3 regions of the Bacillus pfraonensis genome follow, and region 1 is predicted to be linked to each of the others. Evidence: riboswitches for the same ligand, from Rfam matches in the RefSeq annotation. Region 1 holds a riboswitch; each other region holds the start of a gene.
What was found. A riboswitch is a leader RNA that binds a small molecule or an ion and turns the genes downstream of it on or off. The one in region 1 is predicted to bind thiamine pyrophosphate.
Positions count from the first base shown of each region.

Region 2: linked by a shared signal. The riboswitch ahead of tenA (thiaminase II) and the one ahead of KFD70_RS25455 (MTH1187 family thiamine-binding protein) in region 1 are both predicted to bind thiamine pyrophosphate.
Region 3: linked by a shared signal. The riboswitch ahead of tenA (thiaminase II) and the one ahead of KFD70_RS25455 (MTH1187 family thiamine-binding protein) in region 1 are both predicted to bind thiamine pyrophosphate.

Region 1 covers NZ_JAHCDO010000039.1:9,887-13,173, forward strand. Annotated here, with positions in the region: gene KFD70_RS25445 (anaerobic C4-dicarboxylate transporter family protein) at 1-987, opposite strand, end outside; gene KFD70_RS25450 (cytochrome-c oxidase) at 1,223-1,603, opposite strand; TPP riboswitch at 1,735-1,836, shown strand; gene KFD70_RS25455 (MTH1187 family thiamine-binding protein) at 1,940-2,260, shown strand; gene KFD70_RS25460 (ABC transporter permease) at 2,232-3,008, shown strand; gene KFD70_RS25465 (ABC transporter substrate-binding protein) at 3,005-3,287, shown strand, end outside.
Region 2 covers NZ_JAHCDO010000004.1:130,028-133,314, forward strand. Annotated here, with positions in the region: gene KFD70_RS05315 (alpha/beta hydrolase) at 1-918, opposite strand, end outside; gene tenA (thiaminase II) at 1,242-1,919, opposite strand; TPP riboswitch at 2,100-2,206, opposite strand; gene KFD70_RS05325 (MBL fold metallo-hydrolase) at 2,309-3,031, opposite strand; gene KFD70_RS05330 (homoserine dehydrogenase) at 3,189-3,287, opposite strand, start outside.
Region 3 covers NZ_JAHCDO010000021.1:63,277-66,563, reverse strand. Annotated here, with positions in the region: gene KFD70_RS20200 (SH3 domain-containing protein) at 1-532, opposite strand, end outside; TPP riboswitch at 1,087-1,198, shown strand; TPP riboswitch at 1,260-1,362, shown strand; gene tenA (thiaminase II) at 1,447-2,142, shown strand; gene KFD70_RS20190 (ABC transporter ATP-binding protein) at 2,111-2,860, shown strand; gene KFD70_RS20185 (ABC transporter permease) at 2,857-3,287, shown strand, end outside.

The DNA of each region.
Region 1 (3,287 bases):
TAGATGTTGAATGGATCCTTGAATCATATTTAAGTTTCCGTTAAAGAATGTGTCTCCCATCCAAGCGATACCGAAAATTGCAACAACAGCTGTAGCACCGGCTTTAAAGACATTTCCAGATACAATGCTTTCTACATTTGGTTTACAGAAGATAATAATAAGAGCAGCAATTGTAAGCATGACCATTTCGATTGTATTTGGCATAGAAAGACGAACTAATTTTCCGTCTATCATCCATCCTGGACGAAGTACTTCGAATGAACCAAGAAGAACAACAAGAACAGTTGCGAATAAGAAAAGAATAACAGATAATTTGGCACCTTTCGCACCGATAAATTCTTTCTTTTCTTCAAGTTTAGGAATCATACCTTCTTTTAAACGCTTTAAGTATTCTGGATCTTTATTTAACTCTTTGCCCATTTTGCTTGCAACGAAAGCTGCTAACATACAAGCAATAAAAGTAGAAGGAATACTTACTTTTAAAATATCTAGCAATGTAATTTTATAATCAGCTAGCATTGCTAATAGAGCCACAGTTGCAGCAGAGATTGGACTTGCTGTAATTGCTTGTTGTGAAGCGATAACGGCAATTGACATCGGGCGTTCCGGTCTAATTCCTGATTCGCGTGATACCTCTGCGATAACAGGAAGTACGGAATAGGCAACGTGTCCAGTTCCAGCACACAATGTAAATAAATAAGTTACAATTGGTGCGAAGAATGTGATGCGCTTTGGATTTTTACGAAGTGCTTTTTCTGCAAGATGGACAAGGTAATCCATTCCGCCCGCAGCTTGCAATGCACCGGCAGCAGTAATGACTGCTAAAATCATCAGCATAACGTCAATAGGAGGAGCGGTAGGTTGTAAGTGGAAGACAAAAACGAGGATTGCCATACCAACTCCACCCATTACTCCTAGGCCGACTCCACCAAGGCGTGCACCGATAAAAATGCAGACTAGTAAGGTAAGAAATTGTAGCCAAAACATAATAAAATACCTCCAAAATTCATATGGTAAGATATTTTTGAATAATTTAATTTGAGTGATAATTATTAAATTAAACAAATGAAGTGCTGTTATATAAATCTTTTTTATTATATAACACATAAAAAGTAACATTCATTATATTTAGTAAAATTATTTTAAGAAAATGTGAAATGAGGATATTAAGAGAGGAAAAGAAAAAAGCAGAAACGAGTTTATTCGTTTCTGCTTTTTTCTTTTAAAGAATGCTATTGTTTTCTTTTATATGCACAAAAATATTAATAGTAAAGATAATAATGGAAAGAACAACAAGAATACTTCCACCAGCAACAAAAGGGATAGCTGCATGGTAACCGTAAATTTCAAAGGCAAGTGCAATCATCATAATCGGTAGTCCGATATTTAAGAGCCAAAAATGTAATTTACCAAGTTTTGAGGTGCCGGCTTCTTTAAAAATATAATATAAAATACCAGCTATCATCATAGAAGTCCATCCTAGTAATAAAACATGCACATGAACTGCGGTCAATTTGAAATTAGATGAAATTGACATGAATAATCCCATACAAACACCGATGACAAAATAAATAGAAGAGATTTGAATGAAACGAATTCCCATTTTTACCCCCCTTAATATACTTGTATTTTTGCTATGATAAAATATATGACCAATAGATTGTAAGCAGTATCATATTATAAAAAAATGTGGATTTGTTTGTTTGAAAAAATAAATCATGCTACAATGAAAACGAATTAAGACCGGGGAGCCAATTGGCTGAGAGGATGTAAGAAAGCATCGACCCTCAACCTGATCTGGATAATGCCAGCGTAGGGAGTTACTTAAAGTGATGTAAGCACATGTTATTGTATAATAACTTGCATACAAGGCTTTCCTGCGAATTTTGCAGGAAAGCCTTTTCTTTTTTATACAACATTTTGCAAGGGGGATTTTAGTATGTCACAACAAGTTACCATTTCATTTTCAGTTGTACCACAAGCGAAAAACAAAGATGTATATTCCGTTGTTGATAAGGCAATTGAAGTCGTGCAACAATCTGGTGTTCGTTACGAAGTAGGTGCAATGGAAACAACGCTGGAAGGAGAATTAGACGTGCTTCTTGATGTCATTAAGCGTGCGCAACAGGCTTGTGTCGATGCTGGAGCAGAAGAAGTGATTACTTCTATTAAAATTCATTATCGTCCAAGTACTGGTGTAACGATTGATGAGAAAGTTTGGAAGTACCGTGATGAATATGAAAAACCAGAAACGATCTAATATAACAATTACAACGATTTGGCTTATCCTTCTCATTGCTATATGGGAAGGATCTGTTTCATTATTTCGAATTGAACCGTGGATTTTACCGAAACCTTCTGCAATCGTTCAAGAGTTGATTGGAATGAAAGATTTATTGTTACCAAATACAATGCAAACACTGCAAGAAGTTATCATTGGCTTATTTTTTGCGATTTTACTTGGAACAAGTATTGCAATTATTATGGATGTTATTCCGTTATTTCGCATTTTAATTAACCCGTTACTGGTTATCTCACAAACCATTCCAATTGTCGTGCTAGCACCTTTATTTATTATTTGGTTTGGATATGGAATGCTTCCAAAGGTGATGGTCGTTATTCTTGTTTGTTTCTTTCCGATTGCTCTCAGTATTTTAGAAGGTTTTCAAACAGTAGATAAAAACATGCTTAAGTTATTACAAACAATGCGTGCAACCAAATGGCAAATCTATCAAAAGGTAAAATTTCCAGCCGTGCTCCCATACTTTTTCTCTGGGCTGAAAATTGCCGTTACATATAGCGTGATGGGAGCGATTATTGGGGAATGGCTTGGTGCGAGTGAAGGATTAGGTGTCATGCTTACGCGTGCAACAAAATCCTTTTTAACAGCTCGTGTATTTGGCATTGCAGCAATTATCGTAATGGTGACATTACTCTTGTATTTTATCGTAGAATTTATGGCAAGACTAACAGCACCATGGATATACAGAAAGGACGACAAAAAATGAAAAAAGGCTTAAAAGTGATGCTAGCAGCGCTGCTAACGGTAGGCGTGGTTGGTTGTAATGCAGCGAAGAAAGAAGAGAGTGCAGATAAAGAAAAGAAAGTAAAAGTTGTGTTAGATTGGTTTCCGAATACAAACCACACTGGTTTATACGTAGCAAAGACGAAAGATTACTATAAAAAGCAAGGGTTAGATGTAGAAATCATTCAGCCAGGTGATAACGTATCAGCAGAGCAAATGATTGCATCAGGAAAAGCAGATTTCGGTGTAAGTTATCAAGAAA
Region 2 (3,287 bases), on a different contig from region 1:
AAAAAGTGCATCATCTGTTGTTTCTTTATCAACTGTATAAAACGGACTAAATTGTGTTTTCAATCCATGTTCATATGTTCGTTTATTATAGCGAAGAACAGCAATTCCTTTCGAAGCAAGACCTTCAGCTAAATCGCGAAACGGTTTTAAAGCAAACGCAGTTTCATCTCGATCGCTTGCTCCAGATCCTTGCACAAGAATAACCGCTGGGAAAGGCCCCTCTCCCTTTGGAACAGACAGTGTTCCTGGTAATGGGAACGCGCCACTTCCGACTACTACTTCTTCTTCAGTAAACGAATCAGGATTACTATATGCCGGGCGCTGTGCAACAGAGTCGGATGACATACTAAGCTGGAAATCGTCTATTTTTCCAGATGGATCTAATCTAAACATGAAAGGTACAGTGAATTTTTCAAATACTAATCCAATTTCAATGTTTGTATGAACGGAATTCGTCTCTTTTTGCTTTACCTCTCCAATTCCAATAAAAGAACCTGCTTGTAACTGCAGGGGAAGTTCCTTCCAATAACTCTCCAGCCACTTTTCAGATATTATCTTCTGTAAAGGTCGAGAAGTTAAATCAAATGCAGATTTATAATTTTCAGTATGCATATAACGGATAAATGTAAGAGTAGTAGATATAACAGGATTTTCATCATCAGCATTGTTTATTTCTTTTATATTTGTGTTTGTTTCTTTGGATGTTGAGGTAAATTGATGGTTGAATGGATTATTATATGTATAAGGATAAAAACTTATTTTCAATGCATCTGTATTTCCCCTCTCATACAGACTTGGAGAAATTGCAAAATTTTTAGGTTGAATGGATTCTGCTGCGTATGAAACTGAGGGAATGCTTATTGCACAAATTGTACTAACGAGTAAAATCTTATTCGTTATTCGTTTTCTCGTTTTCATATTTATTGACTCCTTTCAAAGTTAAATTCTTTTAATACAACATTCCAAGCATTGTAAGGAAAATAAAAAACATCAAAGAGATTAATAAATTTCTTTACGCCCTCTAACAAAGAATGTGATATTATAAACAAACTTCAATAAAAACTACCTTCTTCCTCCTTTTTATTATGTAATTTTTTAATAATATATAAGCATCTAATTAGTGAAGTTGATTCTTCTAAAAACAGAGAAATAGAAATATTATTTTCGTACAAAAAAATGACTAAACTAAGTTAGTCATTTTCTATACTTTTTACACGCGTGATAAGAGACATATTTGTTTCTTATAAACTTATATCTTCTACTGGCCATTTTTCTAATGTGTAAGCCATCTCCCAAAATGAATATTCATATTGACTACTAATGACAAAATGCTGTTTCATGCGCTTACGATCAGTTTCTGTTACTGTTTCTGCAATGGCATCTAATCTGGCAATTTGCTCTTCTACTAAAGTACGGAACCAGTCAGAACCATATGCAGAAATCCACTCTTGGTAAATGGGTTCTTCCGGTTTACATTCCTTAAGTCGCTCACCAATTTCATAATAAAGCCAATAGCACGGCAAAATCGCTGCGATAACATCCCCAATATGTCCCTCGTATGCAGCGCGATACATATGTGATGTATACGCATAAGCCGTCGGTGCAGGAATGAACGATTCTTTTTCTTTTTCCGTAATTCCTAATTTTTTCGCAAAATTCTCATGCAGCGATAATTCAGCTTGGTATGTATTTTGTGCATGGTGCGCCATACGAGCTGTCGTTTCTAATTCAATCGCTTTTGCTGCTCCTAACGATTGGACTCTTGCAAAATGACTTAAATAATATGAATCTTGCAGAACGTAATAGCGAAAACTAGCTAAATCTAATGTTCCGTTCCCTAGTTTTGTCACAAATGGATGATTAAAACTTGCTTCCCAAATCGGATTAACTTCTTTACGTAATAACTGTGAAAATAACATGATAGACCCTCCAATAAACGTTTTAATAATAAAAAAATGAAACAAGTTTCTTAACGAATTGCTCGTTAGCTACTAGATTACTGAGACTCACTTCAAGTAGGTGCGCAAAATAAAAAAGCTTTCTTTACACACACGTAAAGAAAGCGGACTGGACATTATCAATATTTAAAAAAATATCATATTCTGTCACTTCCACTTCCCTACGCTGGTATTACCCAGATCAGGTCCTAAGGGTTTCAAAGATATTTTTTGATCTCAGCCTTTAAAAGGCCCCCCTAGTGGATAAATATATATAACTATTTAACTTTGATATTAATCATAACATATTCTAGAATACTATCAAATATTATTTGTAAATTCAATATCGCTAACATATAGGCACGAAAATGTTAGCAATCCTCTTCTACTAATCTCGCTATTTGCTCCTTCACATTCAAATTACAAACACCACCGTGATAACAAATCACCGTCTCAATATCAAATTCTAAAAATCTTCTAAGCGATTTTGTAGCTGTATCCATGTCTGGCGTTGTATGCGGAACAGGTCCTTTTAAGTTTCCACCAACGCATACTATCGCGTCGCCCGCAATTAATGTTTTATATTTTTCACTATATAAACTAATATGTCCCGGAGTATGCCCTGGTGTATGAATCACTTCAATGCCTCCGAAAAATGGTAGTCTTTCTCCGTCTTCTAATGTCCGATTTACTTTTGCCGTCGGAGGATTTTCATATAGAAATTGCATAACTTCTGGAAGTGCATCCCATTTGTCTTTACTCATTTTACTTGGATCCGTTTTCATTAAATGCACTTGTCCTTCAATATATGGCTTGTCTAATTCATGTGCGTATACTTCAATAGAATGGCCTGCCTTCTGCTGTATTTCAGGAAGACTTCCAATATGGTCTATATCTTGATGGGTTAAAATAACTGCTTGTAATTGTTCAAAAGGGACACCAATACCAATCATTGCATCACGAATCCCTTCTAATTGGCCTGGCATACCAGTATCGATTAATATAGCTTCTTTTTCATCCCAAAGTAACGTGGGATTTAATTCGAATTCTTGAATTTTTAATTTTAACACCGCTAAACCGTTTTCTATTTTCATATTACACGTCTCCCTCGATACATAAATTAGTGAAGGTATTTCACTTACTAAAATGTATCACGTTAAGGATATTTAATCAAACACTAAATTTATAATCATAACACAAAAATATTTATTTGTCAAATTTCTTTATTTGATCTACAACCAGAATTTTTCATCACACATCTTTCCGATACAAATTAATTAAATCTTTCAGAGCTGCCGCTGCTGCTGCTCTTGGGTTCGAGGCTCCCCCGATTGAAGTAACTCTTCCCAT
Region 3 (3,287 bases), on a different contig from region 1:
CCCCAATTACAGCAGTATCTGTTCCAGCTCCACGGCGGACTTTTAAGGTAGGTGTAGCAACGTAAAAGGAAGATTCATTTTGTATTGTAACCCCTTTTACTAATGGTTCTGATGTATGAGATACAAATTCTTTTTTTACATATCCTTGTTGCCCATTATGTGAGACTTTATACCAATCCCCTTTTGTTTCTTGGACGGAGATGAATTTACCATTGGATAATCTATCAATAATAGAGGATTTGATATTTGGTTTAGAACGAATATTTAACACATTGGCATTTACGATATAACTATTGTTCCGTTCAGTATATTTAGTAAACGCAATATTTGTTTTTTTTAAGGAGTTAGTTTTATCTCTTGTATTTATCCTATTATTCAAATATAATATTTCTGGGCCTGGTTTTATATGTTGAATGTTTTGTGTAGGCAATTCTTGGGCTGCTACAGTACGTGTGTCTACTTGATTTATGGATGGAAGTAGAGATGCGACTGCGACAGTAGTTGCCGTTAAAGCTGTAGCTTTCTGTTTCATCTAATATTAGCCCCCCATCGATGTATTAATATATTTTTTATTATAGTATAAAGATATAATATTTTGTGCATTGTTCACATAACTGTAATATGATATGTGAAAAAAATAACGACTTTTTAATGGAATCGAAATATATTACAAGAATAACAGATAAACAATCATTAGAGTTTGGATAAAAGATAATTATATAAATATCAGTTAAAAAATCGACATAAAACCTTTCTTTTTGAGTGGGAGAGAGGATCCGTCAATGGATAGAAGCGGTCAGGGCCTTTTTCTGCCCCATGCCGTGTGAAAACAAAAAGTGGGAATAAATGGAAAATTGTTTTTACTTTCATAGCCGTAGCTCATATGTCGAAAAATCAAAATGGAGTTATATAGTATTTTCAGAATAAATATAGAAATACAAATTGAAAAAATGGAAGAAGAACGTTTTTAGGTGGGGAAGAGAATCCGCCTATGCATAGAAGCGACCAGATCCTTTTTAAGTGCCATGCTAATTTAAAACAGTTGCTGATAACACATGACAATGTTATACTGACTATGGTAATTTCATATTGTGCTAGGAGAGCTGGTGTTGCCAGCTGAGAGTAAGACCGAAAGTCTTTTATCCTTTTACTACCTGATCTAGATTATGCTAGCGTAGGGAAGCAATTCGGACATGAACATTAGGTCCCCGTTTCTTTGCGTAAAGAAACGGGGCTTTTTTATTTGCCAATTTAATAGTGAAAACCACTAGGGGTGCTTTGCATGCTGAGAGAGGAATAATCCTTAACCCTTACGGACCTGATCTAGGTAATACTAGCGAAGGGAAGTGGAGCAACGAATAAATGTATTTTTATTTGCTGAACCACTTCTTATATAGAAGTGGTTTTTTATTTTAATAAATAGATATAAAGGAAGGGGAAATATAAATGAAATTTTGTGAGAGGTTATTTGAAACTGTGCAGCCTGTTTGGGAGAAAAGTCATAACCATCCATTTGTAACTGGAATGGGGGATGGCACGTTAGAAAAAGACAAATTCCAATATTACATCGTACAAGATTATTTATATTTGCTAGACTATGCGAAGGTTTATGCAATTGGAGTTGTAAAGGCAACGAATCCATATGTGATGGGGAAATTTGCAGAACAAATAGATGGTATTTTAAATGGAGAAATGACGATTCATAAACAGTATGCAAAACGTCTTGGTATTTCTATACAAGAGATGGAGGAAGCAAAGCCATCTGCTAAAAATTTAGCGTATACAAACTATATGATGTCAGTATCTCAAAATGGCACGCTTGCAGAGTTAATTGCGGCTCTTCTTCCATGTATGTGGAGTTATTGGGAAATTGGAAAGCGCTTAAATGATATTCCAGGAGCGAGGGATCATGAGTTCTTCGGAGAGTGGATTCAAGGATATAGCTCAGAAGAGTATGGAAGTCTTTGCATTTGGCTAATGGATTTATTAAATGAACTAGCTGAAGGGAAATCTGAACAAGAGCTAGCTAGATTAGAAGAGATTTTCTTATATTCTAGCCGATTTGAGTATTTATTCTGGGATATGGCGTATCGTAAGGAGATGTGGGGTTTTGAGGAGCAAGAGCATACTACAATTTCATAATGTTTCCTTTCATTATGATGAAAAGCCAATCATAAACGGTCTAGATGCTTCCGTGCAAGAAAAAGAGTTTGTTAGCATTATTGGGCCGAGTGGCTGTGGCAAAAGTACATTGTTTCGTTTAATTACAGGATTAGAAGAACCTACGGCTGGAAATATTCAACTGACAGAAACAACGAGTCATCCTGTAGGGTATATGCCACAAAAAGATATGCTTCTGCCGTGGAGAACGATTATTGAAAATGCAGCATTGCCGTTAGAGTGCCAGGGGATAAAGAAAAAAGAAGCACATGTAAAAGCAAAAGAGCTGTTAGAACAATTTGGTTTACAAGGATACGAGAACAAATATTCGAAAGATTTATCAGGTGGTATGCGGCAACGAGTATCCTTTATTCGAACCTTATTAACAGGCGGGGACGTTTTGTTGTTAGATGAACCTTTTAGCGCATTAGATGCTTTAACGAAAGCAACGTTGCAAGAATGGTTGTTTGAACAATGGAAACAGTGGCAAAAAACAATTTTATTTATCACACATGATGTGGAGGAAGCGCTTTTTCTTTCCAATCGAATTTTAGTTGTGACCGAGCAGCCTATTACCACTTTGACGGAGCGTATTGTACCACTTGGAATAGATCGCTCAAGAAAAGATTTGCATAAACCTGAGATATTAGCTTTAAAAGATGAATTACTTAGTATGCTGCAAAGGCAGGTGCTCGTATGAAGCGTGTGACAGAGTTATTACCTGCACTGATTTTAAGTAGCATACTGCTCATAGCTTGGGAGGTGGGAGCTAGAATTGTTGACGAGATGTACATATTGCCATCTCCTACTGCAATTCTAGCGAAAATGTGGGCGTTGCAAGATATATTGCTTACAGTTCATTTGCCGGCAACGTTATACGTGGTTTTGATAGGAGTTGTTATTTCCATTGTACTTGGTGTGGGGCTCGCGATGTTAATGAATGCTAGCACATGGATAGAAAGAGCATTTTATCCGTTACTAGTTGCATCACAAACGATTCCAATTACAGCGCTAGCACCATTGTTTGTTTTATGGTTTGGATATTCAATTTGGAGCAAAGTAGTTGTGACCGTTTTGATTACATTTTTCCCAATTGCCGTAAATACGTATGATGGGTTACGCAGTAC